DNA from 4 places in the Bacillus sp. WC2503 genome. Region 3 is predicted to be linked to each of the others. Evidence: riboswitches for the same ligand, from Rfam matches in the RefSeq annotation. Region 3 holds a riboswitch; each other region holds the start of a gene.

Region 1 (8,069 bases), 1.3 Mb from region 3:
ACTAGTACAGGATGGATGACTGAAGAGATAAAGCAAGGATTAAAGCCGATGTTTCCTCTGGGCAGAATTGGTGAGCCAAAGGATGCAGCTAGACTCATAAAGTTTTTAGTAAGTGAAGAAGCAGAGTGGATTACGGGACAAGTGATTCATTCGGAAGGTGGATTTAAAAGGTAAAAAGAAGGCATCTCCTTTCGGTGAGATGCCTTCTTTCTAATCTTTCTTCAATCTTCGTGCAACACCATTCCCTAAAGATTGTAATCCTTGAACGAGGATAATTAAAATAAAGACGGTTGCATACATTACTTCAGGTTCATAGCGTAAATGTCCGAAGCGATATGCCAAGTCCCCTAGCCCGCCAGCCCCTACAAGACCAGCCATCGCTGTTGCGCCAATTAAGCCGATTGTTGCGATCGTTAATCCGAGCACAAGAGATGGGCGTGCTTCTTTAACCATGACGTGCCAAATGATTTTTATAGTAGAGACTCCCATTGCTTGGTAAGCTTCAATAACACCACGATCCACTTCTAGTAAAGCTGTCTCCATTAAGCGTGCAATATAAGGAGCTGTGAAGACGACAAGTGGTACGATAACACCTTGCACGCCAATGGATGTTCCCATTAGGAACTTCGTAAAAGGTAAAATGAAGAATAATAGAATGATAAATGGAAGAGAGCGAATGACATTAATAACTGTATTAAGAATAGGATAGATAAGTTTATTTTCTCGCTGTCCACCGGGTCTCGTCAAAACAAGTGTAACGCCGAGCGGTAATGCGATAAGGATAGAGATAAGTAATGAAATAGATGTCATTTGAAATGTTTGAATTGTTGCTTCCCATATGACTTCACCCCATTCATCCAAAAAGGACTTGTTTTCCATAGTCTGTTTTCCCTCCCTCTACGATGATACCTCTCTCTTGTAAGAATGCTAAAGCACGGTTTACTTCATTTTTTTCACCTTGCATATGAACGACAAGTTTCCCATATGCCTCATGTTTTAGCTGCGTAATATTACCGGATAAAATATTTGGATATACTTGGAAACGTTTTGTGGCGAAAGCTAGTGCTGGTTCTCCTGAAGAACTTCCTATAAAAGAAAGTGTTACAATTTCACCAGTAGTTTGTAGTTCTTTTTGTACTTCTTCTGGAATTTTAGCTGCAAATGCGCTATTTACAAACTTCTTCGTTGTTACATGTTGTGGATTTGTAAAAATGTCTTTCGCAGTCCCACTTTCGACTACAGATCCATGCTCCATAACGGCAACCTGGTCACAAATACGCTGGATGACATTCATTTCATGTGTAATGAGTAAAATCGTGATGCCAATTTCTTCATTAATTTTTAGTAATAAATCAAGAATAGAATCAGTTGTTTCTGGATCTAATGCGCTCGTTGCTTCATCACTTAATAAAACCTCTGGTTCATGTGATAGTGAACGAGCGATGGCAACACGTTGTTTCTGGCCGCCAGAAAGTTCGCTTGGATAAGCATCTTTACGGTTAAAAAGATCCACGATGCGTAAATATTTTTCTACTCTTTTTTCAATTTCCGCTTTTGGAATGCCAGCAAGGCGTAACGGCAATGCGATATTTTCATAAACGGTAACAGTTTTAAGTAAATTGAATCCTTGAAAAATCATTCCGATTTTTTGCCTCGCTTTTGCTAGTTCTTTTGTTGATAAAGTGGTTAAGTCTTGGTTGTTTACGATGATGTTTCCTGTCGTTGGTTTTTCTAATAAATTTACACAGCGAATTAATGTGCTTTTACCAGCGCCGCTATACCCAATGATTCCAAATACCTCGCCTTTTTCTACTTTAAGGGAAGTAGACTTAAGAGCCTCAACAGTCCCTTTTTTTGTTGTAAATACTTTGGAGACGTTTTTTAATTCAATCATTATCGTCAGCTCCTACCAAGATGGTAAAACTGAACCATCAAATTTTTTCTCGATAAATTCTTTTACTTCTTTAGATTGATAAGCTTTCTTTAATTTACTTACAACAGCATCATCTTTATTTTCAGTACGAACAACGACCCAGTTCACGTATGGTGAATCTTTTCCTTCGCGGAAAATGGAATCTTTCGCTGGATTTAGTTTTGCACCTAATGCAAAGTTTGTGTTAATTGCAGCTGCTTTCACTTCACTTAATTGCGTTGGTAATTGAGAAGCTTCTAATTCAACAATCTTTAAATTTTTCGGGTTTTCAATTACATCCTTTGCAGTCGCTTTTTCTGTAGCCTTTGGATCAACTTTTAAAACCCCTGCTTTTTCAAATAATTTTAAAGCTCGAAGTTCATTCGTTGGGTCATTTGGTACAGCGATTGCATCGCCCTCTTTTAATTCTTTTACATCTTTTAAGCTTTTAGAATATACGCCCATTGGGAATGTTACTGTTGAAAATACTTCAGTTAATTTCATATTGCGTTCGGCTTTAAATACATCTAAATATGATTTCGTTTGATAGCTATTTACATCAAGACTTTTTTCATCTAACGAAACGTTTGGTGCTACGTAATCATTAAATATTTTTATATCAATGTCGAGACCGTCTTTTGCCGCAACTTCTTTAATCTTCTCAAAAATTTGTTCATGTGGTCCACCTGTTACACCGACAGTAATCTTTTTCTCGTCTAATATTTTTACATCTTTATCTGAATTTGCGCCACATGCGCCTAATAATAGTACTGCTCCGCTTACAATGCTCAATAATACTTTCTTCATCTATAATTCCCCCTTAATATACGTTCCAAAATAAAAAGCACCTCTCAAAATAAGAGAGGTGCCGAATAGACGAAATAGGTTCCTCTCTTATCTTCCAAAACGAAAACTCGTTTTGCAGGAATTAGCACCTTAGCTTATACGTTATAAGCTCGGTTGCCGGGCATCATCGGGCCAGTCCCTCCGCCACTCTTGATAAGAGTATGTATATGTAGTTTTTAAATATGGTACTAATAGTAAATCTAACAAAAGGAATTGTCAACTTTATTTTCTGAATATATTTTATTTTAAGGTAATCGAAACGTTTCCTTTCTTATGGCCCATTTCTACATACGTATGGGCTTCTGCAACTTCTTCTAATCGGTAAGTTCTATCAATAACAGGTTTTAGCTTTTCTGTTTCAACTAGTTGTTTTAGTAGGTTCATATCTTCTTTACTGACCTTTGCCATCATTCCGTTAACAGATACATATTTTCCATTAGGCATTAATGCGTCTGTACAAAGAGACTTTTTATATTTTCCAACTGCATCAAATATAATATCGTAGTTCTCGCCCTGTTTAGTAAAATCTTCTTTCATATAATCAATTACTTTATCAGTCCCTAAAGATTGCACTAGTTCAAAATTTGAATTACTACAAACAGCTGTAACGGTCGCGCCGAAATATTTAGCAAGTTGTACAGCAGCTGTTCCTACTGATCCAGAGGCGCCGTATATGAGCACTTGTTGCCCTTTTTTTATACGGCCCTTCCTCAGAAAATGCAATGCTGAAGTTCCGCCAAAAGGAATAACGGCAGCTTCTTCATATGTCACATTGGTAGGTTTTAATGCTATTAATCCACTTTCATGCACGCATGTGTATTCGGCATAACCACCAAGGTTTAGTTCTGTTAATGCAAAAACTGGGTCTCCTTTTTTAAATTGAGTTACATCTGTTCCAATTTCTTCGATTTCACCGGATAACTCTACGCCGAGTATAGGTTTTCTCGGTTTTCTAAAACCTAATATGATCCGCATAGGAACCCAAAATAAGAGGGGACTATTAAAGCCACGTATTCTACAATCTCCAGTCGATACACTTGTTGCGCGAATTTTAACTAATACTTCGTTCTTTTTAGGTTTAGGTTTTTCTACATTTTGAAGCTGGAGAACGTTTGGTGGTCCATATTGTGTACAAATAATCGCCTTCATAATAACCTCCTGAAATGAGTTGTTATTATTTACATCATATTTAAGATCTTCATTAAACATGTCTCTATATAGAGAATATAGATTAAAAATTATATAGATTTCATAGGAAAAGAGGTGATATTATTTTGGGAAAGGGGGCGACATTATGAAAAAAATTATTTTTGTTTCAAGTTTAGTACTTGCAATCAGTCTAGGGGTAGGGTGTAGTAATGAGAAAACAGCAAAGACGGATGAGCCGAAAAAAGAATCAGTTCAAAAAGAAAAGGAATTAGCAGCGAAGGATGTTTTCAAGAAAACGAACGAAGCTTTTAAAAATGAAGAGCATGTAACGATGACATATGGTGTAGGCGTAAAAGCTGAGGGAACAGAGATGGACATATTAAAGGCTAAGATGCAATTAGAGCCAAAGACAAAGAATTCTCGTTCTGAAATGAATATTTCCGGTACAGATGTTGTAGTGTATACTGTGGATGGTAAAGTTGCTGGTGAGGTAAAAAACCCTAATACAGGAGAAGTTATAACCGTACCAGAGGAGCAATTAAACGCTGGTGGAATGAAAGCGACTCAAGATATTATAGATAAGTTAGAAGTACCGGAAGTAGTTTTAGATAAAATGAAGATGGAGAAAAGCGGAGATAAATATAAACTGAAATTTACATTAAAAGGGCAAGAAACAGAAAGTATGTTAACTAGCATGGATGAAACGCAGAAGAAAATGTTACAAGCACAAAATGCGAAGATAGAAGAAGTGGATGCAGAATATATCATTACAAAAGATTTTAAATATGAATCAGCAAAGATAGACATGATTATGAGTAGTAATGGCAAGGATAAAGCACACATTATTACGAACGCAAAATATACGTCGTACGAAAAGTTTGACCCAATAAAATTGCCAGCAGCAAAGTAACAGTTTTGATGAGGGGGACCTAAAATAAGGACCCTCTTTTTTGTATACTTTCTTCATAGGAAAATAGGTACAATATGAAGAGGAAAAGATGTAGAAGAGGAGAGTGTCATTTGAAAAAAAGAAAGATGATGGTGGTCATTGTAGCTTATACAGTGTTGCTTGCAACATCTGTAAATACATATAAAGAGCAACTAATTCATCCCATTATGAGCGATGTAGGAAAGTTACTTCCAACGAAAATTAAACGTGTTGAACATGCTGAGGATGAAAGTTCATTAAAACAGGTCGTGCAAGATGCAAATGTTTCTAGAGAGAAGATTTCTATTGCAGGTATGCAACATAGCCAAGGCGGACAGACGTACTATCCGAACGGTACGATGCTTGATATGAAAGAGTATAATAAAATATTAGCATTCGATCCAGAGAAGAAGCGGATTACAGTTCAAAGTGGTGTCACGTGGAATGATATCCAGAAGAAAATTAATCCATACGGTCTTGCAGTTCAAGTGATGCAATCTCAAAACATTTTTACTGTTGGTGGTTCATTAAGTGTAAATGTACATGGGCGTGATATTCGTCATGAAGCATTGATTGATACAGTAGAGTCATTTAGATTGTTAATGGCAGATGGCACGGTACGTAATATAAGTAGAGAAGAAAATGCAGAGTTATTTCCATATGTCATCGGTGGTTACGGGTTATTTGGTGTCATTTTAGATGTGACATTAAAGCTAACTGATGATGAATTATATGAAATGCATACGAGAATGATAGACTATAAAGAATACACGTCTTACTTCAAAGAGAAAGTGAAAAAAGAAGAAAATGTTCGTATGCACTTAGCACGTATTTCTGTTGCTCCAAATTCATTTTTAAAAGAGATGTATGTGACGGATTATGCATTGGCACAAAATCAAAATATGAGAGAAGAGTACAGTGAATTAAAAGAAGAAAATATTATAGCTGCACCGAAATTTTTGCTTGGATTATCACGTTATAGTGATTGGGGAAAGAATACATTTTGGGATATACAAAGAAGTTATTTTGAACGTACAGATGGACAGTTTGAGACGCGGAATAATGTTATGAGATCAGATAGTGCTTTTATGGAATATGAAAATCCGAACCTTACAGAAGTGCTACAAGAATACTTTGTGCCTATAGATTCCTTCACGGAATATATAGATGATTTACGTGCCGTATTAAGTGAAGAAGAACTGAACTTGCTCAATATTACGATTCGTTACGTGGAAAAGAATGAAAATGCAGTTTTATCCTATGCAAAAGATGATATGTTTGCACTGGTGCTTTTAATTAACCAAGGACGCTCCGAGAGTGAGGTGAAGAAAACAGAGGATGTCATTCGGAAGATGATTGATGTTACTTTAAAACATAACGGTAGTTATTATTTACCGTATTATTCTTATCCAACGAAAGAACAGCTAAAGAAAGCATATCCTCGTATAGAAGAATTTCTTCAGAAGAAGAAGGAAGTGGATCCAGAAGAGAGATTTGTGAATTTATTTTATAGGGAGTATACGAAATGACATATAGAAGATTTGTAGCCTCACAAAGCATCATTATGATGGCAGGAAGTATGGTATTTCCTTTTTACATTCTATTGCTTCGGAATGTTGGAAATAGCTTCTCACAGTTTGGGTGGGCTTATGGCTTATTTGCATTAACTTCAGCACTTGTATATCCGTTAGTAGGGAAGGCGTCTGATAGAGTAGGTGATCAAAAATTATTAATAATATACGCTTGGTCCATGGCGATATTAATGCTTTGTTTTCCAATTGCAACGGAAGTCTGGCATGTGTATATTCTTCAAGTTGTAATGGGAGTTTTAGGTGCTGTGCAGCGTAATACTGAGAAAACGTCGTTAGCACGAAAGGTTGTGCAGGAAAAGGCTGGTTATGAGATTGGAAAATACCATGTGTGGACATCAATTGGAGGCGCAGTAGCGATTATTGTAACGGGGTATTTAGTAGATTTCTTTACGATTGGTACGATTTTTTATATTGCATCTATCTTATATGTAGTAAGTGGAGTTGTATTAAGTAGTAAAAAAATATAACCATTCCTATTTTTACCTAAATACCCTTTGTTTGTTATACTAAAAGGGAAGACAAAAGAAAAGGGGACATTGCCTTTGATGAAATTTTTAGTTTTAGTTATTCTCACTTTGTTTTTGATTCCATGGACAAGAAGCGGTAGTAAACTTCGAGCAGTGGATAAGAAGGGGGATGAGAAGGTTGTAAAGGGTAAGAAATCATCCATTTTAGTTATTCCTGTTTTATTTTGGATAGGTATTGCAATCTATGAATATTTTTGGCTAATTGATGATCGAGCAGATTCGATTCTTACTCATTATTCTGTTGCAGTAGCAATTTTAATTGGGCTTGTTTTATTTTCACAAGATCAGATAGGGAAATTAGAAGGTACATTAAAAGGTCTTCTAATGTTTGTTTTACTTGCAAGTTACGGCTATTTTGGTTATTTGCACGATATAGTAATCACGCAAAAGAAATATGATTCTGTTGTTAAGGTAGAGAAAGATATTTCAGAGCCATTTACTGAAAATGATCAGCCGTTTACAGTGCCGCCAAAGACAGCGGAGAATAAGATGAAAAAAGTATTTGGGGATATTCCGAAAGTAGCTTATTTTGAGCTAGGAGAATTAACGCCACAAATGGTAAACGGTGAGGCTTTATATGTAGCGCCGATTGAAGTTTCAGGATTTTTTAAAGCACGTAAAGCTGAAACAATTCCAGGGTACGTAACGATGTCAGGTACGAACCCTGATGCCGAAGCGAAACTGCATCTCGGTTATAAGATGAAATACGTGCCAAGCATGTTTTTCGGGAATAATTTAGAGCGTGTCGTACGAAAATCCGAACCAAATTTAATCTTTAAAGGGAAACCTAAATTTGAAGTTGATGATAAAGGGAAACCGTATTATACAATGACATATGGTGAATTTATTTCAGGGAGATCTGGATTTGAGGTAGAGGGTGTTGTTGTAGTAGATGCACAAACAGGTGAAGTGAAAAGATATGATAAAGGAAAGGCACCTAAATTTGTTGATGGTGTATTGAATCATGAGACCGCATCTACATTAAATACGTATTTCGGTAAATATATTCACGGATTTTGGAATACAAAATTCTCGCAAACTGATATGAAGATTCCGACTGAGTGGGGGACGAAAGAAGGAGTGACACCAATCTTCGGTAAGGATGGAACGCTATA
Region 2 (8,069 bases), 3.4 Mb from region 3:
GTAAATTCGTGTGGCTTATAATATCTTCCGAAAGAAATACGCCTTGTTTTCTTCTTTCTTCTGGTACAAGTGCGATTTTCGCTTTAATCGCATCTCGCGGTGTTTTAATCGTTATATTTTGACCGTTTATTTCTGCGTGATAAGTATGATGAGCACCAAATAACGTTTCAGCAAGTGTTGTTTTGCCACTGCCAATTAATCCGTATATCACAACAGTTTCACCTTTCCGTACGGTGAGAGAAAGGGGAGAATGGTTTTTGTGTAATGGAAGTTCTTGTACTTTAAAGAATTCTTCGTTCCCTCGTTTTGGTGCTGCATTAATAGGAAGTGTAAGTTGTTTTCCAGTCATCGATTCTACAATTTGTTGATCTGTAACCTTTGTAATCGCATCAAAAAGTGCGACTTTACCATTATGTAATACAGTTACATCATCCGCGAAATTTCGAATCTCTGATAAACGATGAGAAATTAAGATGATGCCAATTCCTTTTGATGTTAAATCTTTTAATAGTTGCCCGAAGGTTTCAATTTCTTTCGGTCCAAGAGAAGAAGTAGGCTCATCTAATAAAAGATAATTTGTATTGTTGGATAAAGCTCTTGCGATAAGAAGTAATTGTTTTTCATGTAATGAGCAGTTTGAAACATCTTCAAAAATATTTAAATCAGCCTGTACAGTTTGCAAATGTTGTTTAGCGAGTGCGACTAATTTTGACTTTGAAAATAGTACTTTATTTTGCATTGCTAAATGATCGATAAGTACATTTTCTAATACAGATAATCCCGGAATAAGTCCGTGGTCTACTTCTTGTGTTACGAAAGAAATACCGTGCTTTTTTGCATCGCGTGGCGAAGGAAAGGAAACAGACTGATTATCAATTTTTATATCGCCAGCAACTGGTTGAATTTCACCAGTTGCTATTTTCAGTAGAGTACTTTTCCCAGCACCGTTCATTCCTAGTAGGGCATGAACTTTTCCTTTTTGAATATGGATAGAAACATCTTCTAGAACAGGTGTAGCGGCATGATAAGAATGTGTAATGTTTTGAAGAGAGAATGTCATCATTTTTTCTCCTTCTCTAATTTTTTCATCCAAGGAGAATACGCATCTTTCGAGTCTCCCCAACCGTTTATATGTTTTGATAATTGATCCATTGTTATATTTTCTTTTGGTAAACTATTTTTCTTTACTAAATAAGGTTCTAGTGAATAAATATCTGGCGTTTGTTCACCGGCAATTTTTTTGTATAAGAATCGTACTTGAACTTTCCCTACTTCAGCTGGATCCGTTGCAGCCGTAGCAGACCAAGGTGAGTTTTCTTTTTGCATAAGTTGTAAATCTTCATTACTTAAGTCAATGCTGTATACTTTTATATCTGTACGACCAGCTTGTTCAAGTGCTTTAACAGCTCCTTTAGCAAACTCATCCCACGAAGCGAAAATGGCTTGTAAATCTCCTTCTTTCGGATATTTTTTTAGTAAAGCTTCTACTTGTGTTTGTGTATCAAGTGGTGTGTTATTACTAGCAGTACCGAATCGCGCAACTTCTTTTATATTTGGATACCGTTTATAAAAAGCATCAATGATAACGTTACGACGTTCCATTGGAGCAAATCCGCCAACCCATACGACTGCGATATTTCCTTGTCCATTCAAATCTTCTGCTAACGTTTTTAATGATTTCCATGCAAGACTATAGTCATCTTGATCAATAATCGTTACACCTGGTAAGCGTAGATCGTTATCAAACGCGACTACGGGAATGTTCGCCTGTAACGCTTTTTCTACCCCAGGTTTTAATGCTTCAGATCGGCCATGATCAATTAAAATACCATCCACTTTTGAATTAATAGCAGTATCTAAATTTGCAGCCATTTTTGCTAAATCGTTATCAGAATTGTAGACTTGTACACTACCGCCAAATAGCTCGACTTGTTTTTTGACGCCCTCAATATATTGAGAGGAAAAAGTTCCGATAGACATTTGCATAATTAATGCGATTTTTAATGGCTTTTTTATTTGCTTTGGAATTTCTGTTTGTAAATGATTTTCAACTGTTGTAGTTACTTTTTTCACCGTTTGTTGCTTTTGTGAAGAGATAGCATCTTGTTCATTTGTACAAGCCGTCAATGTAAGTAATAGAAAAATAAGTACGATGGAACACAATTTTTTCATAAAAAAATCCCTCCTAAACTAAGAAGAGAGGGGAGGGAGTGAAAATAAAAAACGCCTTTTCATATAGAAAAGACGTCTTATCATATTACTCTTATCTTTCAACACAACGTGTTGTAAGAATTAGCACCGTGCCCATAAATGGGTCGGTTGCCGGGCTTCGTAGGGCTCATCCCTCCACCTGCTCTTGATAAGACATCGAATATTTAACTATTTTGAATTATTCCATGATTCTGTACAGTTGTCAAATGTTTTTTGAAAATAAAAAATCCCTCAGAAAGAGGGATTTTAATGTGGTAAGAATATCAATTGATAAGCGAACAAGATTCCGAATACATACACAAGTGGGTGAACAGAACGGAATTTACCTTTTGCCACTTTCATAAGTGGGTATGAAATAAATCCAAGTGCGATACCTGTTGCGATACTTGATGTAAGTGGCATGCTTAAGATTACTAAGAATGCTGGGAATGCTTCATCAAATGAATCCCAATCGATGTGGCGAACTGAACCCATCATAAGACTACCAACGATAATTAGTGATGGTGCAGTAATAGCTGATACACCAGATACAGCGCTCACTAATGGTCCAAAGAAAGCTGCTAATGCGAATAGAACAGCTACTGTAACTGTTGTTAAACCAGTACGGCCACCAGCTGCAACACCAGCAGAAGATTCAATGTAAGCTGTTGATGGTGTTGTTCCGAACATAGAACCGATTGTTGCTGAGAATGAGTCAGATAGAAGAGCTCGTCCTGCTTTTGGAAGCTTTCCGTCTTTCATAAATCCACCTTGTTGCGCAACGCCAAGTAGTGTACCTGTTGTATCGAATAGTGTAACAAGGAAGAATGAGAATACAACGCCGTATAATCCGTAGTTAATTACATCAGATACAGCAGTAATTGGATTTGATACGATAATTCCTTCTGGTAATCCAGGCATTGATGTAACACCGTTTGAGAACGTTAATTGTCCTGTGAAGAAAGCGATAAGACCAGTTAATAGCATGCCGATAAATAGCGCACCATTTACATTTAAAGACATAAGGACAATTGTAATTCCAAGTCCAGCTAATGCTAGTAGAACTGGAGCAGAGTGAAGATCACCAAGTCCAACTAAGTTTGCATCGTTTTTTGTAACGATACCTGTTAAACGTAAACCGATAAAGGCGATAAATAGTCCGATACCAGCAGTAATTGCGTGTTTTAAGTTTTCAGGAATGGCTTCCATTAATTTTGTACGGAAAGATGTGAATGATAACAAAATTAAAATCATACCTGCTACGAATACAGCAGAGAATGCAATTGCGAAAGTCATGCCTTCATGAGCTTTTACAACAGAGTAAGAGAAGTAAGCATTTAATCCCATACCTGGTGCAATTGCGATTGGTAAGTTTGTAAAGATCGCCATAAATAATGTTCCGACAACAGCAGCGATAATTGTTGCTGTAAATGCTTGTTCAAATGGAACACCTGCATCCCCAAGGATGACAGGGTTTACGACAATGATATATGCCATTGTTAAGAAGGTAATAATACCTGCCATAATTTCAGTTTTAATAGAAGTTTTATGTTTTGAAAGGTTAAACATATAAACATCCTTTCTGTTTACGAATAATTTTCACAACAGTTATATATAATATTCGTTTTTTAACTATTTTGCAATAGTTTTGTATAAAAAGTTTACAACAATTCATATTTTGTGTCTTAAATTCGAATATTAATCGTAAAACTATGTGTGAATTGTAGTTTTTTATTGTGCACATGATAAGGAAAAGGAGCTGAAGGAAGTTATGCCACAGCAAAAAAGCTTTTTAACAATGCCAGCCCAACATCAAAATAAACAGCCTGGTATTGAATCATTAATGAATCCACTTCCGCAGTTTGAAGATCCCAATTATAAGGGAAGTGAAAAGTTAAAGGGGAAGAATGTGTTAATTACAGGGGGAGATAGCGGGATTGGACGAGCTGTTTCCATCGCTTTTGCAAAAGAGGGTGCAAATATTGCAATTGCTTATTTAGATGAGGAGGAGGATGCGAATGAGACGAAACAACGTGTTGAAAAAGAAGGTGTAAAGTGTGTATTACTACCGGGAGATTTAAGTAATGAACAACATTGTAAAGATATTGTGGAAGAGACTGTTTCGCAGTTAGGTGGTTTAAATATTGTTGTGAATAACGTCGCACAGCAATATCCGCAGCAAGGACTAGAATATATTACAGCAGAACAGCTAGAAAAAACATTCCGTATCAATATTTTTTCTTATTTTCACGTTACGAAAGCAGCACTTTCTCACTTCAAACAAGGGGATGTCATTATAAATACGGCGTCTATCGTTGCATATGAAGGAAATGAAACTTTAATTGATTATTCTGCAACGAAAGGAGCTATCGTTGCTTTTACAAGATCTCTCTCTCAATCGTTAGTGCAAAAAGGAATTCGTGTAAATGGTGTTGCGCCAGGCCCGATTTGGACACCTCTTATTCCATCGAGCTTTGGTGAGAAGAAAGTGTCACAGTTTGGAAGCAATGTTCCGATGCAAAGACCTGGTCAGCCATATGAATTAGCACCAGCATACGTATACTTAGCATCGGACGATTCATCTTATGTTACGGGGCAAATGATACATGTAAACGGAGGCGTTATCGTAAATGGATAGTTTTCATTTATAAGAGCAAAGTAAAGCTAATTGCATTTATTATGATGTTAGTGCTAGGGAGGATTTAGATGAAAAAAGTATTGTTTATCGTAATCCTATTTTTCTGCCTACCAGCTAGCGTTTTTGCTAATACAGATCATTTAATATTAGTTAATCTTACGACGAATCAGCTGTCTTTCTTTGAAGAAGGAAACTATACGAGAACGTTTCCGATAACGACTGGAAGAGATCGTACACCTACGCCAGAAGGTAATTTTTGTATTATAACTAAATATAAAAATAAAGAATACCATCGAAAAAAGATACGTGGTGGTGCACCAAACAACCCTCTCGGTACGAGGTGGCTTGGACTAGATAAAAAGGAATATGCGATTCACGGGACAAATCGGGAATGGACGATTGGAAGTAGGGAATCAAATGGTTGTATTCGCATGCATGACAAGGATATACAATGGTTATATGACCGAGTACAATTACAAACAAAAGTAATCATTTCTCGTTTTCATATGAGTCCGGAATATGAGGCAAATACACTTGGTTATCGTGTTGTGAGTTGGAATGGTCGTAAAGTAGAAGAAGAGCAAATAGGAATACTTACGTTAGTAGATCGCGCGGATATATATTGGCAAGAACCGAATGGGCAGTTAACAAAAGTGAAAACGGTATTGCCGAATGAAAGATATACGGTGTACTCAAAACGAAAAAATGGAATATATTATATAGGAAACAATTTGTATATTGTAGATGAAACAGGAGAAAAAATTCGTTACGAGCAAATTCCTACTTCGACTTTAAGTAATATATATAAACGGAAATACAATGTTCCGTAATAGCTACCGTTTTATAGGCGGTAGCTTATTTCTACTTGGAGTTTAACTGCAACTATTGTATTTTGCTGAATATAATACAATACAGATAGGGGGCGGTTACATTATGAAAAGCGAATTTGCATTTAAAGTTTTCTTAGTAACGACCTGTTTATTCATTGTGTATTTGTATGCGTTTCTCGTCTTTTCCTTTTATGTTCCATATGTTGATTTAATATTGTTCTTCGGATTTATTTGGGCTTTTGTAAAAGCAAGGGAAGGAGAAAAGAGTATATATAGGCGCATTACCCTATGTGGGACGGTTGTCCTCGTTATTTTGTACTTTTTTATCATGCACGATTTTTGGAGGGGAATGTAAAAAAGCATACGATTCATCGTATGCTTTTTATGTTTAATATTTTGGTTTAAATGTATGGCAACAAGTTTCTACACTCGTTGCTACAGAGCTTTCTAACGTCTCGTTTGTTAAAACCGCGCTTGTATACGAATCATTTTCAGTTTGACCAGCTTCATCTGCATCAGGCTGAACGATGATAGCACTTGCTTGACAAAAGTTACCTTGTCCCCAAAATGAGCAATTGGAAACAGAGCATTTTACTTCTGGCATAAAACCCCCTCCTTATACATTAGTGTGAGGTTTTACGCCCATTTCATGTGTAGAAGGAGTTTCCTTTTCTCGTTATTTCTTCGTTTGCTCAAGCCATTCTTTTAATTTGTCTTTCGATTGTTCGCCGCTAATACGGCTCACTTCTTTACCATCTTTAAAATGAATGATTGTTGGTGTACCTTGAATTTTATATTCATCCCAAGGAGCATCTAATTTTTCAATATCCATAACTTTCATATCAACATTCAAGTCTTTAGCCATCGGTACTACGACAGGAGATAATTTTTGGCAATGAACGCAAGATGTTTGATAAAAGTATACTGTTTCTTCTTTTTTCTCTTTTAAATTCTTTTGGAGATCTGAAAGAGAGATTTTATTTGTGTAGTAGTCAGCACCATCTGTTTGACTACCAGTAGCATTATCAATTTTTTGGCTAGTTGAAGCATTTTTTTCTTCCATTTGTGTGACAGCGAAAATTGCTACAAACAAGGCAATAATAATACCGCCAAATATAAGCATTTTTTTCATTCTTTCATCTCCTTATTTGTTTTTGATTACGATAAAGCTACAAACAGCGATTGTGATAAAGCCGATAAGTGCTAAAAACGGGATGGTCACAAAGCCGAACCAGTTTATGTATTCTCCCGTACAAGGTACGCGGCCGCAAGCTGCCCCAGCAGCTGAAAATGCTGCGATTTTTTGAATTGCATAGTGATATAAAGAAATACAAGCACCAATACTTGCGATTGGTAAAGAATAACTTGCAATGCGATAGTCTTTCTTTACTACAGCGATACCAAGCCATAAAACAAATGGATACATAAAAATACGCTGATACCAACAAAGGACACAAGGCTCAAATTTCATGATTTCGGAAAAGTATAGACTTCCTAATGTAGCAATAAATGAAGCTCCCCATGCAGTAAGTAAAGCATATTCTTGCTTTTTTTCTCGTCCCATATTTTATACCTCACTTATAATAGTTACATACTAAATTATAGTATGAAGTAGTAGGGAAAAGAAAGAGAAAATATGTTTATCAATAAAAGTTTTATAAGGAGAAACATTTATTGATATCAACATTTTAAAAAGCGCCATTCTCATAAAGAGAATAGCGCTATATTTTACATTTGAATTTGCTCTACTTCTTCTACATGTGACTTTTGAGATGCGTGGTCAATATATTGAAATAGGAGCTGCAATTGTTTATCAACTTCTGGTAGCTCTTTACTGTATTGATAAGCATGTAAAAAATGCTCAATACGCTTAGAAAATAATTGATCGTTCGTCTGAACCATGAGAACGAGTAATTTATCCCAATTACAGCAATACGTGTAATAGAGAGCTTTATCATAGTCGTTATATGTTTGCACTGTGTACCCTCCTTACCGAGAGTTATATATAGTGTGTGATAAGTAAGGAGAAATACACTTGAAAGAATTTGTTAAGAAAAAAAGTGAATGAAAAAAAACGAGGTATTTCCTCGTTTTTTAAGCTTTTGGCATTGGCGTAGGTGTTGGTTTGCCATAGCCTTCTTTGTATTTATTGTCAATATAGTTACGAATTTCAAGCGTTGATTTTCCTTTTTGTTTCATCGTAGCTGATTCAACTGCGATTTCTAGGCAATTGACGCAAGTCGTTGCATGGGAATCCCAAACAACTTCACCATTCTTCTTAATTTCACGAATAAAGCAATTTTTATTGTTTTTATGTCCTACACTTTCACCGCAACCGCAGTAACATGGAATCCAATCTAATAGCTCTGCATTTTGTCCAGCGACAGTGTAAATGTCTTTCATTTGTGGAT
Region 3 (8,069 bases):
AAGATTACCTTTTCCGCAAAGGTGAACAATTTGATACTTTTTAAGAAGTTTTGGTAACGCTTCTCGAACTGTTTCATTGATTTTCTTCGCACCCAAACTTCCACCCATAATTGTAATAATCGGCTTTTTACGTGAAAAACTTAAAAACGCTAAACCTTTTTCACGATTTCCCTTTAACACTTCTTCACGTACAGGAGCTCCCGTATATATTACTTTTTCTTTCGGTAAATGTTTCGCTGCTTCCTCAAATGTAACAAATATTTTCGAAGCAAAACGGAGCGCAATTTTGTTTGCTAGTCCTGGTGTCATATCGGATTCATGCAATAAAACTGGCACTCTATTTAACCATCCTCCAATTACGACTGGTACAGATACGAAACCACCTTTTGAAAAAATTACATCCGGTTTTAGTTTTCGAATCCTTACATACGCATCCATAACCCCCTTCATTACAAGAAAAGGATCTTTTATATTTTTCAAATCAAAATAACGACGTAGCTTTCCACTCGCAATACTATAGTACGGAATGCCCTCTTTTTCTATAATCGCTTTCTCAATCCCTTGATGAGAACCAATATAAGAGATATCCCAATGCTGTTCTTGTAAATATGGAATGATGGCTAAATTAGGTGTTACATGCCCTGCCGAACCGCCACCTGTAAAGACTATTTTCTTCATACGTCTCCCCCTTCTACACTATAGTACACTAAAATACCTTGCCTCAGGGTGAGAAAATACCATAGCCGTTACTGATGCTTCTGGTTCCATCATGAATCCTTCCGTTAATGAAATACCTATTTCCTCTGGATGAATTAGACGGAACAATTTTTCTTGATCCGCAAGTTCTGGGCATGCTGGGTAACCAAATGACACACGTATTCCTCTATATTTCGTACGGAAACGCTCTTCCATCGTCAGTTCAGGTGAATCTGGAATGCCCCAGCGGTCACGAATGAGCATATGTGTTTTTTCAGCAAGCCCCTCTGCTAATTCAAGCGCTAACGATTGAATTGCATGACTGCGTAAATAATCTCCCTTCGCCTTCCACTCCTCAGCAATATCCCGAACTCCTTCCCCAACAGTAACAGATAAGAAAGCGACATAGTCCATCTCATCTCCAATAGGGCGCAAATAATCACCTAAAGTACGGTATGGTGCTTTTCCTTGTCTAGGAAATGTGAAACGCTCTATTACGCGCGTATGATCTTCTGGATCATATATTACGATGTTTTGTCCATCGCTTTGCGCTGGGAAAAATTGATACACTGCTTTCGGTTTTAACCAAGATTGTCCTTCCACCAATAATTCGTCTATTAAATCATTTAATTCGCGCGCTCTTTTATCCCCCTCTTTCAAAAGCTTCTTCACATTTCCTTTTAATCCAAGGTGATGTCCAAGTAACATTTGTCTATTTAAAAATGGGGCAAGATGTGAGACAGGAACATCTCGTAATACAATTCGTTTTGTTGAATCAGGCACCATAACCTCTGATTTTGGTAATGGCTCAATTACTGCTGGAATTTCCACTTTCTTCTCTTCTTTTTTTACGATATGAAGATGACGTTCTTTTTTATCCTGTTTCATCTTCTCACGCTCTTCTTCTTTTTGAAGCTTATTAATAATATCAAGACCTGTCATCGCATCGCTCGCATAACATACGAGCCCTTTATACGATGGAGAAATACGATTATCTGTAAACTTTCTCGTTAACGCTGCACCACCAACAACAATTGGAATATCAATATTCGCCGCTTTTAAATCCTCAGCAGTTGTTACCATTTGTTGTGCTGATTTTACTAGCAAGCCAGAAAGACCTATAATATCAGGTTTTTTTTCTTGCACTTCTTGAACGATTCGATCCGAACGAACATTAATTCCTAAATTAATAATCTCATATCCGTTATTTGATAAAATAATTTCAACAAGATTTTTCCCAATATCATGTACGTCCCCTTTAACGGTCGCTAATAATACTTTTCCTTTTTTCGCACTATCGCTAGATTCCATATGCGGCTCCAAATAACTTACAGCAGCTTTCATACTTTCAGCACTTTGCAATACTTCAGCAACTATAAGTTCATTATTATTAAATAATCGTCCCACCTCATCCATTCCTGTCATAAGTGGACCATTAATAATATCCAAAGGTTTTCTTCCCTCTGTCAGCGCGAGACTTAAATCTTCATGTAATCCTTGCTTTGTACCTTCTACAATATAGTTGGCTAGTCGCTCATCAAGCGTTAATATTTCTTGAACAACAACCTCTTTCTTTTTAGCAACACGATAAAAATTCGTAAATTCTTCTAACGTCTCTTTCGTCGTTTCAAATAATAATGCATCTGCAAGACGTTTTTCTTCCTCTGGAATTGACGCATAGCGCTCTAATTTCTCAGTATTAACAATCGCATAATCTAATCCTGCTTTCGTTGCATGATATAAAAAGACAGAATTTAACACTTCACGTCCAGCTGGTGGTAAACCAAATGATATATTACTCACACCTAAAATCGTTAAACATTCTGGTAACGCTTCTTTAATAAGTCGAATTCCTTCGATCGTCGCTGCCGCTGAACCGATGTATTCTTCATCACCTGTCCCTACTGGAAATACAAGTGCATCAAAAATAATATCTGACGGGCGTATACCATATTTCGTCGTCAATAATTCATAACTTCTTTTCGCAATTTCTAGTTTTCTTTCAGCACTTACTGCCATACCATCTTCGTCGATTGTCCCAACTACAATTGCGGCACCATACTTGCGAAGCAGTGGCGTTACCTTTTCAAAACGCTCTTCTCCATCTTCTAAGTTAATAGAGTTAATAACAGCTTTCCCTTGAATATAAGTAAGTGCTCTCGCCATTACATTTTCATCTGTTGAATCAATCATAATCGGTACTTTTAACACTTTCGTAACTTCTGATAAGAATTTTTCCATATCTTCTATTTCATCACGGTCAGGGTCTGCCATACAAATATCAATAATATGAGCATTTTTCTTCACTTGTGCTCTTGCCACTTCAGCAGCCTCTTCAAATTTACCTTCTGCCACTAATCGTTTAAATTTACGTGACCCTATAACATTCGTTCTTTCACCTACAAATAACGGTCTCATAGACTCATCATATTGCAGCGCCTCTAATCCACTAATTCCATGTCCGGCTCGTTCATTTTGCGCACGCGGTGTAAGAGATGCTAGCGCTTCTTTCATTGCTCTTATATGTTCTGGTGTTGTGCCGCAACAACCACCAATAATATTAATCCATCCTTCTTCAGCAAATCGCTTCACTTTTTCAGCGAGAGAAGATGGAGATTCATGATAATGTCCATCTTCATCAGGAAGACCTGCATTTGGATAACAAGAAATGTAACACTCCGATAAATCAGATAAAGAACGAATATGGTCTCTCATAAACTCCGGACCAGTCGCGCAGTTTAATCCAACAGATAATGGCTTCATATGTTCTACGGATAAGTAAAAAGCCTCAATTGTTTGCCCAGCCAGAGTCGTCCCCATCGGCTCAATCGTCCCAGAGATCATAATAGGAACAATTTTATTTAGTTCTTCAAAAGCAGCTTGAATTCCAATATAAGCAGCTTTCACATTACGCATATCTTGACTCGTTTCAACGAGTAACACATCAACTTCGCCATTTAATAATCCCCTCGCCTGCCTAGTATAAGCTTCTATTAGTTCTTCAAATGTAACTCCTCCTGTAACACTAATTGCTTTCGTTGTCGGTCCCATCGCACCTGCAACATATACTTCATTCCCGCTTTCTTTAACAGCTTGTTTCGCTAATCGTGCTGCCTTTTCATTTAGTTCTTCATCTAAATGAGACAGCTCATAATCACTTAATACGATATTTGTCGCCCCAAATGTATTTGTTTCAATAATGTCAGCTCCAGCTTCAATATAAGCTTTATGAATCTTTAAAATAACATCCGGCCTTGTTTCTACTAAATATTCATTACAGCCCTCGTACTCTTCTCCTCCGAAATCTTCTGCAGTTAAGTCCTCTTGTTGTATCATTGTCCCCATTGCACCGTCTAATATTAAAATGTTATTTTGTAATTTTTCTTCTATACACTTCATCAATTAATACCTTCTTTCACTTCTTGCTTTTCTCTCACATATTTAACAAGATGTTCTGTAATTTCATATTTTAGAAATGGTGTAATTAAATAGATACCGTTAAAATATTTCATCGCTGCATCGATCAACTCTTGTGAAATACGAATCCCTTCCTCGATAGCTGCCTCTTTCGTTTCGTGTCCATCCATTCTCTCTCTTATTTCTTCAGGAAGAGTAATACCCGGCACCTCAAAATGGAGAAAGTCTGCATTCCGCTTACTTACTAATGGCATAATTCCAATAAAAATAGGTTGTTCCAAATGTTTTGTTGCTTCATATACTTCTTCTATTAAAGCAACATCATATATCGGCTGTGTTAAGAAATATTCAGCCCCAGCATCTATTTTTCGTTCCATTCGCTTTACCGCTGCTTTTAAATGCCTTACGTGAGGATTAAAAGCACCTCCGACTGAAAACCTTGTTGCCGGTCCAATGGATTTCCCTAAAATGGAACGTCCATCGTTCATTTCTTTAATCATTTTAATTAACTCTATAGAGGACAGATCATATACAGAAGTTGCTCCCGGAAAATCACCAACGCGCGCTGGATCACCAGTTAAAGCTAATACTTCCTCCATACCTAACGCTGATAAACCTAGTAAATGAGATTGTAGTCCAATGACGTTATGGTCTCTACACGTTAAATGTGTCAATACTGGAATATCGTGCTTCGTTAATAGTGCGCCCATTGCCATATTCGAAACACGAGGCGATGCTAATGAATTATCTGCTAGAGTAATAGCGTCTGCTCCCGCTCTTTTTAACGCTCTTGCTCCTTCAAAAAAACGCTGTGTATCTAACGTTTTCGGCGGATCTAATTCCACTACAACTGTCGTTTGTTTTTTTGCCTTTTCCGCAAGAGTAACCTGTGCCTTCGAACGCTTCTCGTGTGTATGAACTACTTTCGGTCTTTGAATTGTGTCTTTTTCTATTACAGGTGTAACATTCGCAACAGCGCGCTTCATACTTTGAATATGTTCTGGAGTCGTACCACAACAACCACCCAATAACCGAATACCTTGCTCAATAAATTTCGGTGTCATCGCTTCGAAATAAGCTGGGCTTCCCTCATATACGTAACGTCCCTCCACATAATTTGGGAGACCTGCATTTGGGTATGCTGATAAATAGCCATTCTGCGGAATCGATATCATTTTGAAAGCTTCCGTCATATGAAGTGGCCCTAGTTGACAGTTCAATCCAACAACATTTGCACCGTAATCTATAAGCTGTTTTAATATTTCATTGACATCATTTCCATTTTGAGTCGTACCTGCTTCATGTAACGCTACTTGAGCAACAATCGGAATATTCGTTTGCTTACGCAATACTTTAACGGCATGAAGTAATTCAAATTCATCGTAAAAAGTTTCTAATAGTAATCCATCAACCTGTTCTTCTAGTAAAGCACCTGCCTGTTCAAGTAGCATAAATTCTCGCTCCATATCAGTCGTTGTGACAGCTCCGATATGTTTCATACCACCGATTGTTCCTAAAATTGCATTTCTGTTTGTAACAGATGCTTTCGCAAGCTTCACTGCCGCTTTATTAATTTGAACAACTTGATTTTCTAAGCCATACATACGTAATTTCGCCTCATTTGCTCCATACGTATTTGTTTGAATCACATCTGCACCAGCAGCTACATATTGTTTATGAATCGATATAATTAGGTCTGGATCAGATACATTCAATTCTTCAAAACTACTTTGCAAACCATGTGAATGTAATAACGTTCCAACCGCACCATCACCTATTACAATTCCTTTTGATAATAAATCTAGTAATTTCACGAATCTCCCTCATTTCTATCAATATAAAAACCCCCTCTTCACTTTGAAGAGGGGGACATAATTGTTCCGCCTCTTATTATGCAAAACATTCGTTTTGCAGGTATTAGCACCGTTTCAAACATTTCGTTTGAAGGTTGCCGGGTTTCACAGGGCCTTTCCCTCCACCGCTCTCAATAAGAGTTGTCTTTATTATTTTATTTATGTAGCTAAAAGGAAATGCGTTCCCCTTTTAACAATGTTTGTTAATTTTTTATAAATTTAGCATGCACAAATATAAAAGTCAATGACACTTGCGGAAAAATAAAAATTATTTAAAATAAAGTTGCAATTCAATTAACTTTTGCTGTAAAGTTAAAAACATAATAAAAATTTCATACGAACATTCTTATCTAGAGAGGTAGAGGGACTGGCCCTATGACGCCTCAGCAACCATTAACATTTGTTAATAAGGTGCTAATTCCAGCAAATTGTGAAAGATTTGACAGATGAGAAGAAGACTCTATTCAATCCGAAAGCCTTCTTCTTAGAAGGCTTTTTTTTATTTTATATTCAACTACTGGTTCAATTTAAAAAGGAGGAATTTTTACATGTCAACTATCGAAACAAAACTAGCACAAATCGGAAATCGTAGCGAAACTACAACAGGAACTGTTAATCCACCCGTTTATTTCTCAACCGCTTATCGTCACGAAGGACTTGGTAAATCTACCGGCTTTGACTATTCACGAACTGGAAATCCAACTCGTGGTCTTTTAGAACAGGCAATCGCAGACTTAGAATATGGCCAACAAGGTTATGCCTGTAGTTCAGGTATGGCAGCTGTTCTCCTCGTCCTTTCATTATTCCGTTCTGGAGATGAACTTATTGTATCCGAAGATTTATACGGGGGAACGTATCGCTTATTTTCCGAACACGAAAAAAAGTGGAATGTTCGATGTAGATACGTAAATACACAATCTATTAAACAGATTGAGCAAGCTATCACAACTGAAACGAAGGCTATTTTCATAGAAACTCCGACTAATCCATTAATGCAAGTTACTGATATTGCCGCTGTCGCAACTGTAGCGAAAAGACACAGACTACTTCTTATCGTAGACAATACATTCTACACGCCTTATATACAGCAGCCATTAACAGAAGGTGCTGACATCGTACTTCATAGTGCAACGAAATATTTAGGTGGGCATAATGATGTATTAAGCGGACTTGTCGTTGCAAAAGGAAAGGAACTTTGTGAGGAAATCGCTCATTATCATAATGCCTCCGGTGCTGTCTTAAGCCCATTTGACTCATGGCTATTAATTCGTGGTATGAAAACTTTAGCGCTTCGCATGAAACAACATGAAGAAAATGCGAAAGCAGTTGTTGCTTATTTAAATGATGAGGATGGTGTGACAGATGTCTTTTATCCAGGGAGAGGCGGTATGATTTCATTCCGACTTAAAGATGAAGCTTGGATTAATCCATTCTTACAATCTTTATCCTTAATCACATTTGCCGAAAGTCTTGGTGGTGTAGAAAGTTTAATGACTTATCCAGCAACGCAAACACATGCTGATATTCCAGAAGAAATCAGAACGGCGAACGGTGTATGTAATCGTCTTCTTCGATTCTCCGTCGGCATTGAAAACAGTAATGATTTAATTCAAGACTTAAATCAAGCCATTAAACTTGTAAAAGAAGGTGTGAGAATATGAGTTATTCTATAGATACACTCTTACTACACAACCAATATAAACACGATGCACAAACAGGAGCTGTTAACGTTCCCATTTATAACACATCAACATTTCACCAGTTTGATGTAGATACTTTTGGCAAATACGACTATAGCCGATCTGGAAATCCAACTCGTGAAGCTCTGGAAGATATCATTGCTTTATTAGAAGGCGGAACAAAAGGATTCGCCTTTGCCTCAGGCATTGCAGCGATTTCTACTGCTTTTCTCCTTCTTTCACAAGGCGATCACGTTCTCATTTCAGAAGACGTATACGGAGGCACTTATCGAATTATAACTGAAGTACTCTCCCGTTACGGTGTTTCACATACATTTGTTGATATGACCAATTTAGAAGAAATAAAGCAAAATATTAAATCGAATACGAAACTCTTTTATGTAGAAACACCATCTAACCCACT
Region 4 (8,069 bases), 1.1 Mb from region 3:
CTTTAGTAAAGGATTCTACACCAATTAATCCTAATTCTCCAATGAACGAAGGTGCTTGAATAAAGTTAATTAATGAAACCTTTCCGTTTTTGTGACTCATATATATTTTTGCTTTCCCAGAAATTAAATAATAAAGATAAGGGAAATCAACCCCTTCAGTACATATCTTTTCTTTCTTTTGAAAGGAATGTAGCTCAGCATACGGTAAGACATCAAAAGAAAAAAGAGTGTGGAGATTGTAAGTTTGCATGTAATGAGAAATTTCTTCGTTGTTTTTGCTGACTTTCATATTTTCACCTCATATTTAGTATGAGATATCGCCTATTATTTTTACAAGAAAGAATGATACGATTTACTTAAATTTGTTTTTGTAGAAAAGAGAGTGTGAGGGGTTTATGAAAAAATATAAAACATTGTTGTTTGATGTAGATGATACACTGTTAGATTTCCAGAAGACGGAGAAAGTGGCATTACGTATGCTTTTTGAGGAGAAAGGGATTCCTCTAACTAGTGAGGTTGAAGCGCGTTATAAAAAAGTTAATAAAGGTCTTTGGGATGTTTTTGAAAAAGGCGAAATCAACCGCGATGAAGTTGTAAATACACGGTTTTCCATTTTATTCAAAGAGTACGGGGAAGAAGTAGATGGGATATTATTCGAAAATAATTACCGTAGCTACTTAGAAGAAGGAAATCAACTCATACAAGGTGCATTTGAATTTATAAATCAAATTCAAAATGAGTATGATTTATATATAGTGACAAACGGCGTTTCTAAGACGCAAGATAAACGTTTACGTAATGCAGGGTTACATTCATTGTTTAAAGGTATTTTTGTTTCTGAAGATACAGGTTTTCAAAAGCCGATGAAAGAGTATTTTGAGTATGTTTTTGAACGGATTCCTAACTTTGCTTCTGAAGAAGGGCTTATTATTGGGGATTCATTAAGCGCCGATATTAAAGGTGGATATGTAGCGGGAATTGATACTTGTTGGTTTAATCCAGAAAAGAAATTAAATGATAGCGAGATTGTGCCAACATATGAAGTGCATAGTTTTGAAGATTTATACGCTCTATTGAAGCGGCATGTATAACAAAAATAGGCAGTGGAATTTTTGTCCCTACTGCCTACTTTTATCCCGCTATTTGCCGGGCAGTAAGACCCACACCTCAAAATTCAGCGGAAGCAAAGAAGTTAGGTGGGGGTCGGGCTGCCCGTAAACGCCCGATTGGTGAAGGCTAATAATCAGTGGGGATGAACAAAACCCCCACTGATTAAAGTTTCACTTTATTAATTTGTAGTTTCGTTCCGTTTAGGAAGCGGAAATGCATTACCAATCGCTGCTGCCCCGAGCATTGGTAATAGTAAATTAAGCGGGAAAAACATAAGTAATAGCAAAGTTATAGCTATTGGCTTTCGTAACGCATAGCTCGAAATCGCTGTCGTTACGATGGCCACAGATGCTACTGGATCTATAGGAAGAATAGAAGCTATAGCGTATCCAATACTTGACCCTGAAAATATAATTGGGAAAATATGTCCACCACGCCACCCCGTATTTAAACAAACGGCAGTAATGCATAGCTTTAAAACTCCTGAAAGAAGTAGTATCCAAAAGGATAAATGCCCCCATTCAACAACTAATTCTTTTAATTGATGTTCCCCTGAAAATAATGTGTACGGAAGAAAAGTGCCTACAATTCCTAATAAAATACCACCGATAATTCCAAGTGTAATTTTGTACTTTGTAAAAGGATGAATTAACTTCTCTAATATGAATTCTAATTTGAAATAAAAGAAACCAATTATAGCACCAATACTAGCAAGCGGGAGAAATGCGATCCATTCATTGAAAGAAAGTGAACCTTCTCCAAAATCAACAATAAAGGATCCTCGATTATCGAGTTTACTCAGTAGTAAATAAACAGAAAAACCTGCAAAAGTAGTAGTTAAGTATACAATTGCTTTTTTTCTTTTAGAAAATTCGTTAATTTGCTCACTCTCATTTTCATTTGGGGCCAAGTAACCGAATAATGGTGCATTAAAAATGACACTTAAAGTAGCACCAATTCCAACCTCTGTTAGTTCATTCATTCCCTTTAAAGCAAATTTAAAGCGATCACCAACCCATGTGCAAAGTCCGCCAATAATTCCAACAAGTGCGGCTTCTGGACCGAGACTAGCCCCAAATATTAAGACAATAATCGCAGTTAAAGTAGCTTGATGGACAAAACGGTATTCAATCCTACCTGTTTTTTTATATTCATCCATAACCTCTGGCATAAGACGTGGATATGTACCAAAGTATTTTTGTGATAAACCAACAAGAATCCCGCCGATTGTGGTTACGCAAAGGGTGTAATAAGGGGGGGAAGAGAAAACGCTAGGTAAATAACCCCAAATAAAATGGATTCCGATATTTATCGTAACTAAAAATAGCCAGACTGTAGCGCCTACTATGGATCCTAGAAGAATGCCATATAAGACGATTATATAATGCATGTCTTTTGTATTTGTCATGTTATACCTCCGTTATGCAAGTCTTAGTAGGAAAAGGTTGCAGATGTTAGTGTGAAATGGATTGAATATGTATAGTATCTTTTTGAGAGGATTGCTTATTCAATATGTAGGGCGATTTTTTGAATTTATAGTTTAAGTTACTTATTTAATTTTATAGATTGATTTGAGTTTTTTAAAGGTCTTTTTTGAAATAGAATGGAATATATTTCTTTTGTTGCTTTCTATAAAACTGTTAACATTTATTTTAGAACATTCGGAAAAATCGATTGACATTAGGAAATTATTGCTATAAAATCAACGGTAATTGCATAGTCTTATCAAGAAAAGGTGGAGGGACAGGCCCGATGAAACCTTGGCAACAGCCGTATAACGGAATTGTGCCAAATCCTGCAGGTAATAATCCTGAGAGATAAGAAAGAGCCTTTAGAGCGTGTTTTTAAACTGCTCCTTTCTTATTTTCAGGAAAGGGGCAGTTTTTTATTTTGTATAAAAGAAAGGAGAATGAGAGATGGGAGAATCATGGGGAAAAGGAACGATTTGTGTGCAAGGTGGCTATACACCAAAGAATGGTGAACCACGTGTTTTGCCGCTTTATCAAAGTACAACGTATAAATACGATACGTCGGATGATTTAGCAGCACTATTTAATTTAGAGGCAGAAGGATATATATATACGCGTATTGGCAATCCTACTCTAGCTGCATTCGAGCAGAAGTTATCAGATTTAGAAGGCGGTGTAGGAGCGGTTGCAACAGCTTCTGGGCAGGCAGCCATTATGCTAGCAGTTTTAAATATTTGTAGTAGTGGAGATCATCTTCTTTGTTCTTCAACAGTTTACGGGGGGACGTTTAATTTATTTGGAGTAAGTTTACGTAAGCTTGGCATTGATGTTACGTTCTTTAATCCAAATTTAGCAGCAGATGAAATTGTGGCACTTGCTAATGATAAGACGAAACTCATCTATGCAGAATCGTTAGGAAATCCAGCAATGAACGTTTTAAATTTCAAAGAATTTTCAGATGCAGCCAAAGAGCTGGAAGTACCTTTTATCGTTGATAACACATTAGCGACTCCTTATTTATGCCAAGCGTTCGAACATGGAGCAAATATTATTGTTCATTCTACGACGAAATATATTGATGGGCATGCAAGCTCTTTAGGTGGCATTGTAATTGATGGAGGAAATTTTGATTGGACAAAAGGGAAATATCCTGAGCTTGTTGAACCAGATCCAAGTTATCACGGCGTAAGCTATGTTCAAAACTTTGGGGCAGCAGCTTATATTGTGAAAGCACGTGTTCAGCTGTTAAGAGACTATGGAAATTGTATGAGCCCATTCAATGCGTATATTAGCAATATTGGCTTAGAAACACTGCATTTACGAATGGAGCGTCATAGCGAAAATGCTCTCGCAGTTGCCAAGTGGCTTGCTAACCATGAACGTATTGAATGGGTGAGTTATCCGGGGTTAGATAGTAATGAAAATTACTCGTTAGCACAAAAGTATTTGAAAAAAGGTGCTAGTGGAGTTTTAACTTTCGGTATTAAAGGTGGATTAGAAGCAGCAAAAGAATTTATCGCAAATGTAAAACTAGCGACTCTCGTAACGCATGTAGCTGATGCAAGAACTTGTGTTATACATCCTGCTAGTACGACGCATAGACAATTAAGTGCTGAAGATCAGCGTTTAGCTGGTGTTACATCTGATTTAATTCGTTTATCGGTTGGTATAGAAGATGTTTCTGATATTATTGCAGATTTAGAAGCGGCATTAGTCGGAGGCAAACAACATGCCGATCATAATTGATAAAGACTTACCAGCTCGTAAAGTATTGCAAAAAGAAAATATTTTTGTAATGACGAAGGAACGAGCAGAAACACAAGATATTCGGGCATTGAAAATTGCTATATTAAATTTAATGCCAACGAAGCAAGACACAGAGGCACAATTACTTCGATTAATTGGAAATACACCATTGCAATTAGATGTTCATTTGCTTCATATGGAATCACATCTGTCTCGTAATGTAGCGCAGGACCATTTAACAAGCTTTTATAAAACGTTTCGTGATATTGAAAATGAAAAATTTGATGGACTCATTATTACAGGAGCACCAGTTGAAACTCTTTCTTTTGAAGAAGTAGATTATTGGGAAGAGCTTAAACGTATTATGGAGTATTCAAAAACGAATGTAACATCTACGCTTCATATTTGCTGGGGGGCACAGGCTGGTTTGTATCATCATTACGGCGTTCCGAAGTATCCCCTTAAGGAAAAAATGTTCGGTGTATTTGAACATGAAGTCTGTGAGCAACATGTGAAACTGTTACAGGGGTTTGATGAGTTGTTTTTTGCCCCACATTCCCGTCATACAGAAGTACGAGAGAGTGATATTAGAGGGGTGAAAGAATTAACGTTGTTAGCAAACTCTGAAGAAGCTGGTGTTCACCTTGTTATTGGGCAAGAAGGAAGGCAAGTTTTCGCCCTCGGACATAGTGAATATAGTTGTGAGACGTTAAAACAAGAATATGAACGAGATCGTGACAAAGGGTTAAATATTGACGTGCCAAAAAATTATTTTAAACATAATAATCCAGATGAAAAGCCGCTTGTTAGGTGGAGGAGTCATGGGAATTTATTATTCTCTAATTGGTTGAATTATTACGTGTATCAAGAAACCCCTTATGTATTGTAAAAAAAGATTGTGTAACACGTGGCAACGTTTTCTTTGTAAGGATTACTCTTTATTTTTCCGAATGTTCAAAATACATTGTTTTTCATATTTTTTACTCATATAATTTCATCTAAACACAATTTTTGAGGGGTGGACAGTATTATGAAAGAAATTCAGGTTGGTCTATTAGGTCTTGGAACAGTTGGTAGCGGTGTAGTTCGTATTATTACAGATCATCAAGAGCGACTTATACACCAAGTAGGTTGTCCAGTGAAGGTAACGAAAGTATTGGTGCAAAACATTGAGAAAGAGAGAGAGGTAGAGGTACCTTCTACTCTATTAACACAAAATGCAAATGAAATTTTAGATAATCCAAATATTGATGTTGTCATCGAAGTGATGGGTGGCATTGATGATGCAAAGGCATATATTTTACAAGCTTTACAAAGTGGGAAGCACGTTGTGACTGCAAATAAAGATTTAATGGCGTTACACGGAGCGGAACTATTAGCAGTAGCAAAGGATAATAAGGCTGATTTGTTTTATGAAGCAAGTGTAGCTGGAGGAATCCCGATTTTGCGAAGCATCGTAGAAGGACTTTCTTCAGATCTTATTACGAAAGTAATGGGAATTGTAAATGGAACGACAAATTTTATTTTGACGAAAATGTCAGATGAAGGGAGAGCATATAACGACGTGTTAAAAGAAGCCCAACAACTTGGATTTGCAGAAGCAGATCCAACATCAGATGTAGAAGGTTTAGACGCGGCAAGAAAAATGACGATTTTAGCTACTCTCGGTTTCTCTACAAACGTAGAGCTTGGAGATGTGAAAGTAAAAGGAATTACTTCTATTACAGAAGAAGATATTGAATATAGTAAGAGCTTAGGTTATACAATTAAATTAATTGGTCTTGCAAAGAGAGATGGCGAAAAATTAGAGGTTACAGTTGAACCGACTTTACTTCCCAATACACATCCTCTTGCGGCAGTGCAAAATGAATATAATGCTGTGTATGTGTACGGTGAAGCGGTAGGAGAAACGATGTTTTATGGGCCGGGAGCAGGAAGCTTACCGACAGCAACAGCGGTTGTTTCGGATTTGGTTGCTGTGATGCAAAATATTAGACTAGGGGTAACAGGAAATAGTGCTGTAGTCCCGCAATATCAAAAAGTATTAAAAGAGCCAGACGAAATTGTCGTGAAAAAGTTTTTAAGACTGCATGTAAAAGATGAAATTGGTGTATTTGCAAAAATTACTTCATTGTTCTCTGAGCGCGGAGTTAGCTTTGAGAAAATTATTCAAATGCCGCTTGAAGAGAAAGGGAAAGCAGAAATTGTAATTGTAACGCATCGTGCTTCTCTTGCGGATTACGAGTACATTCTACATACATTGCAAGGGTATGAAGAAATTGATTGCGTGAAAGCAAATTATCGAATTGAAGGGGATGCTAAGTAGTATCTCTTATCATAAAGTGAAACGGGGTGTCCATCCTAAGTTGATCATTAGTCTTCACCAATCGGGCATTTAGGGGAAGTTATCTCCCGCCTAACTTCTTTGCCTTTGCTGGACTTTGAGGTGGAAGTTTTACTGCCCACAAATAACGGGATAAAATAAAAAAGAGCCTATTAAGCAGCTTGCTTAATAGGCTCTTTTTTATTTAAAATCTGCGTACCAATTTGAATAAATGCTTGAATGATCCAACCTGTTGTAAAGGATAAGATAATTGTTCCAAAATAGATGGGTCCATCTAATAAGAAGCTTAATGTTAAAAATAGAAAAGCCAATGAAATCTCTGTTTTTCTAAACGTCCATTTTCTCTTCTCAGCAACTGTTAAAACGAAAGCTTCTTGAGGTGCTGCGCAAAGGTTTGTTGAGACATAAAGGCCAATGCCAGCTCCGACAAATAGATTTCCACAAATAAGTGTTATATATTTTGGAAGAGAGCGGATAGCGTCCATAATAATTGTAATGGAACCAATCCAGTCAACAAAAAGAGAAATAAGAATCATCGTTACAATTGTGCCGATTGTAATTTGTTTTTTATTCCAAAAGAGTACGATAAGTGTAAAAGCAAAGTTAATCATGAAAATCCAAAAACCAATACTTATCCCGAAATTTTGATATAGTGCAATAAAGAAGGAATCGTAAGGGCTAAGTCCAAAGGAAGTAATTGTCGTCATCATATTAATACCGATGGCAAGAATGAGTAAACCGCCAATGAAAAATATATATTCTAATTTGAATCGAAGCATAGTTGCATATCCTTTCTAAATGTATTTGCTAGGAAAGGATATATTGTGGAAAGCTTACCAGGTCAAGTGAAAATTTTTGAGGGGAAGGGGAAAATGAGATGACGAATATAAGAAAGATTGCTGAACTTGCCGGGGTATCGGTTTCAACCGTTTCGCGTGTACTAAATAATCATCCATACGTGAATGAACAGAAACGAAAAGAAATTTTAGCGATTATAGAGGAATTGAATTATACGCAAAATGTGAACGCGATTCATTTAGTGAAAGGAAAAACGAATGTAATTGGCGTTTTATTGCCACACGTAAATGATCAATATTATAGTGCTATTATTGAGGGGATATCAAAAGAAACGGCAAAGAATAATTATAATATGATGCTTTGCCAGACAAATTACAGCGAAGAAAGAGAACTAGAAATTTTACATATGTTAAAAATGAAAAAGCTTGATGGGGTTATTATATGTTCCCGTGCCAATAGTAAGGAGAAACTTGAAGAATATACGAAATTCGGCCCGATTGTTATGTGTGAAGAAATAGATTCGAAATGCATTTCAAGTGTGCATATTGATTACTACAAAGTATTTTCGCATGGGATGAAAAGCTTAATAGATGTCGGTCATA

Evidence for each region. Region 3 has a riboswitch for S-adenosylmethionine ahead of ACUN26_RS17895 (bifunctional homocysteine S-methyltransferase/methylenetetrahydrofolate reductase). Riboswitches for the same ligand answer to the same signal wherever they lie in the genome.
Region 1: another riboswitch for S-adenosylmethionine. It lies ahead of ACUN26_RS24900 (MetQ/NlpA family ABC transporter substrate-binding protein); the one in region 3 lies ahead of ACUN26_RS17895 (bifunctional homocysteine S-methyltransferase/methylenetetrahydrofolate reductase).
Region 2: another riboswitch for S-adenosylmethionine. It lies ahead of ACUN26_RS00665 (sugar ABC transporter substrate-binding protein); the one in region 3 lies ahead of ACUN26_RS17895 (bifunctional homocysteine S-methyltransferase/methylenetetrahydrofolate reductase).
Region 4: another riboswitch for S-adenosylmethionine. It lies ahead of ACUN26_RS23460 (bifunctional O-acetylhomoserine aminocarboxypropyltransferase/cysteine synthase); the one in region 3 lies ahead of ACUN26_RS17895 (bifunctional homocysteine S-methyltransferase/methylenetetrahydrofolate reductase).

What each region holds. Positions count from the first base shown of each region.
Region 1 is NZ_JBQYMD010000001.1:4,804,690-4,812,758, forward strand. It holds gene ACUN26_RS24885 (SDR family oxidoreductase) at 1-174, shown strand, start outside; gene ACUN26_RS24890 (methionine ABC transporter permease) at 211-879, opposite strand; gene ACUN26_RS24895 (methionine ABC transporter ATP-binding protein) at 854-1,894, opposite strand; gene ACUN26_RS24900 (MetQ/NlpA family ABC transporter substrate-binding protein) at 1,907-2,719, opposite strand; SAM riboswitch class I at 2,804-2,918, opposite strand; gene ACUN26_RS24905 (NAD(P)-dependent alcohol dehydrogenase) at 2,999-3,907, opposite strand; gene ACUN26_RS24910 (DUF6612 family protein) at 4,053-4,817, shown strand; gene ACUN26_RS24915 (FAD-binding oxidoreductase) at 4,928-6,364, shown strand; gene ACUN26_RS24920 (MFS transporter) at 6,361-6,894, shown strand; gene ACUN26_RS24925 (DUF3981 domain-containing protein) at 6,973-8,069, shown strand, end outside.
Region 2 is NZ_JBQYMD010000001.1:116,424-124,492, forward strand. It holds gene ACUN26_RS00660 (sugar ABC transporter ATP-binding protein) at 1-1,063, opposite strand, end outside; gene ACUN26_RS00665 (sugar ABC transporter substrate-binding protein) at 1,060-2,172, opposite strand; SAM riboswitch class I at 2,261-2,366, opposite strand; gene ACUN26_RS00670 (NCS2 family permease) at 2,458-3,759, opposite strand; gene ACUN26_RS00675 (SDR family oxidoreductase) at 3,962-4,828, shown strand; gene ACUN26_RS00680 (L,D-transpeptidase) at 4,897-5,658, shown strand; gene ACUN26_RS00685 (hypothetical protein) at 5,762-6,013, shown strand; gene ACUN26_RS00690 (DUF1540 domain-containing protein) at 6,047-6,262, opposite strand; gene ACUN26_RS00695 (thioredoxin family protein) at 6,335-6,790, opposite strand; gene ACUN26_RS00700 (disulfide formation protein C) at 6,803-7,222, opposite strand; gene ACUN26_RS00705 (YhdB family protein) at 7,387-7,635, opposite strand; gene ACUN26_RS00710 (PCYCGC domain-containing protein) at 7,753-8,069, opposite strand, start outside.
Region 3 is NZ_JBQYMD010000001.1:3,486,492-3,494,560, forward strand. It holds gene ACUN26_RS17885 (undecaprenyldiphospho-muramoylpentapeptide beta-N-acetylglucosaminyltransferase) at 1-678, opposite strand, end outside; gene metH (methionine synthase) at 697-4,095, opposite strand; gene ACUN26_RS17895 (bifunctional homocysteine S-methyltransferase/methylenetetrahydrofolate reductase) at 4,095-5,927, opposite strand; SAM riboswitch class I at 5,998-6,107, opposite strand; SAM riboswitch class I at 6,310-6,419, shown strand; gene metI (cystathionine gamma-synthase/O-acetylhomoserine thiolyase) at 6,515-7,627, shown strand; gene metC (cystathionine beta-lyase) at 7,624-8,069, shown strand, end outside.
Region 4 is NZ_JBQYMD010000001.1:4,540,777-4,548,845, reverse strand. It holds gene ACUN26_RS23475 (transcriptional regulator YeiL) at 1-289, opposite strand, end outside; gene ACUN26_RS23470 (YjjG family noncanonical pyrimidine nucleotidase) at 396-1,091, shown strand; gene ACUN26_RS23465 (chloride channel protein) at 1,289-2,518, opposite strand; SAM riboswitch class I at 2,830-2,934, shown strand; gene ACUN26_RS23460 (bifunctional O-acetylhomoserine aminocarboxypropyltransferase/cysteine synthase) at 3,027-4,325, shown strand; gene metA (homoserine O-acetyltransferase MetA) at 4,309-5,214, shown strand; gene ACUN26_RS23450 (homoserine dehydrogenase) at 5,356-6,651, shown strand; gene ACUN26_RS23445 (YczE/YyaS/YitT family protein) at 6,822-7,448, opposite strand; gene ACUN26_RS23440 (LacI family DNA-binding transcriptional regulator) at 7,547-8,069, shown strand, end outside.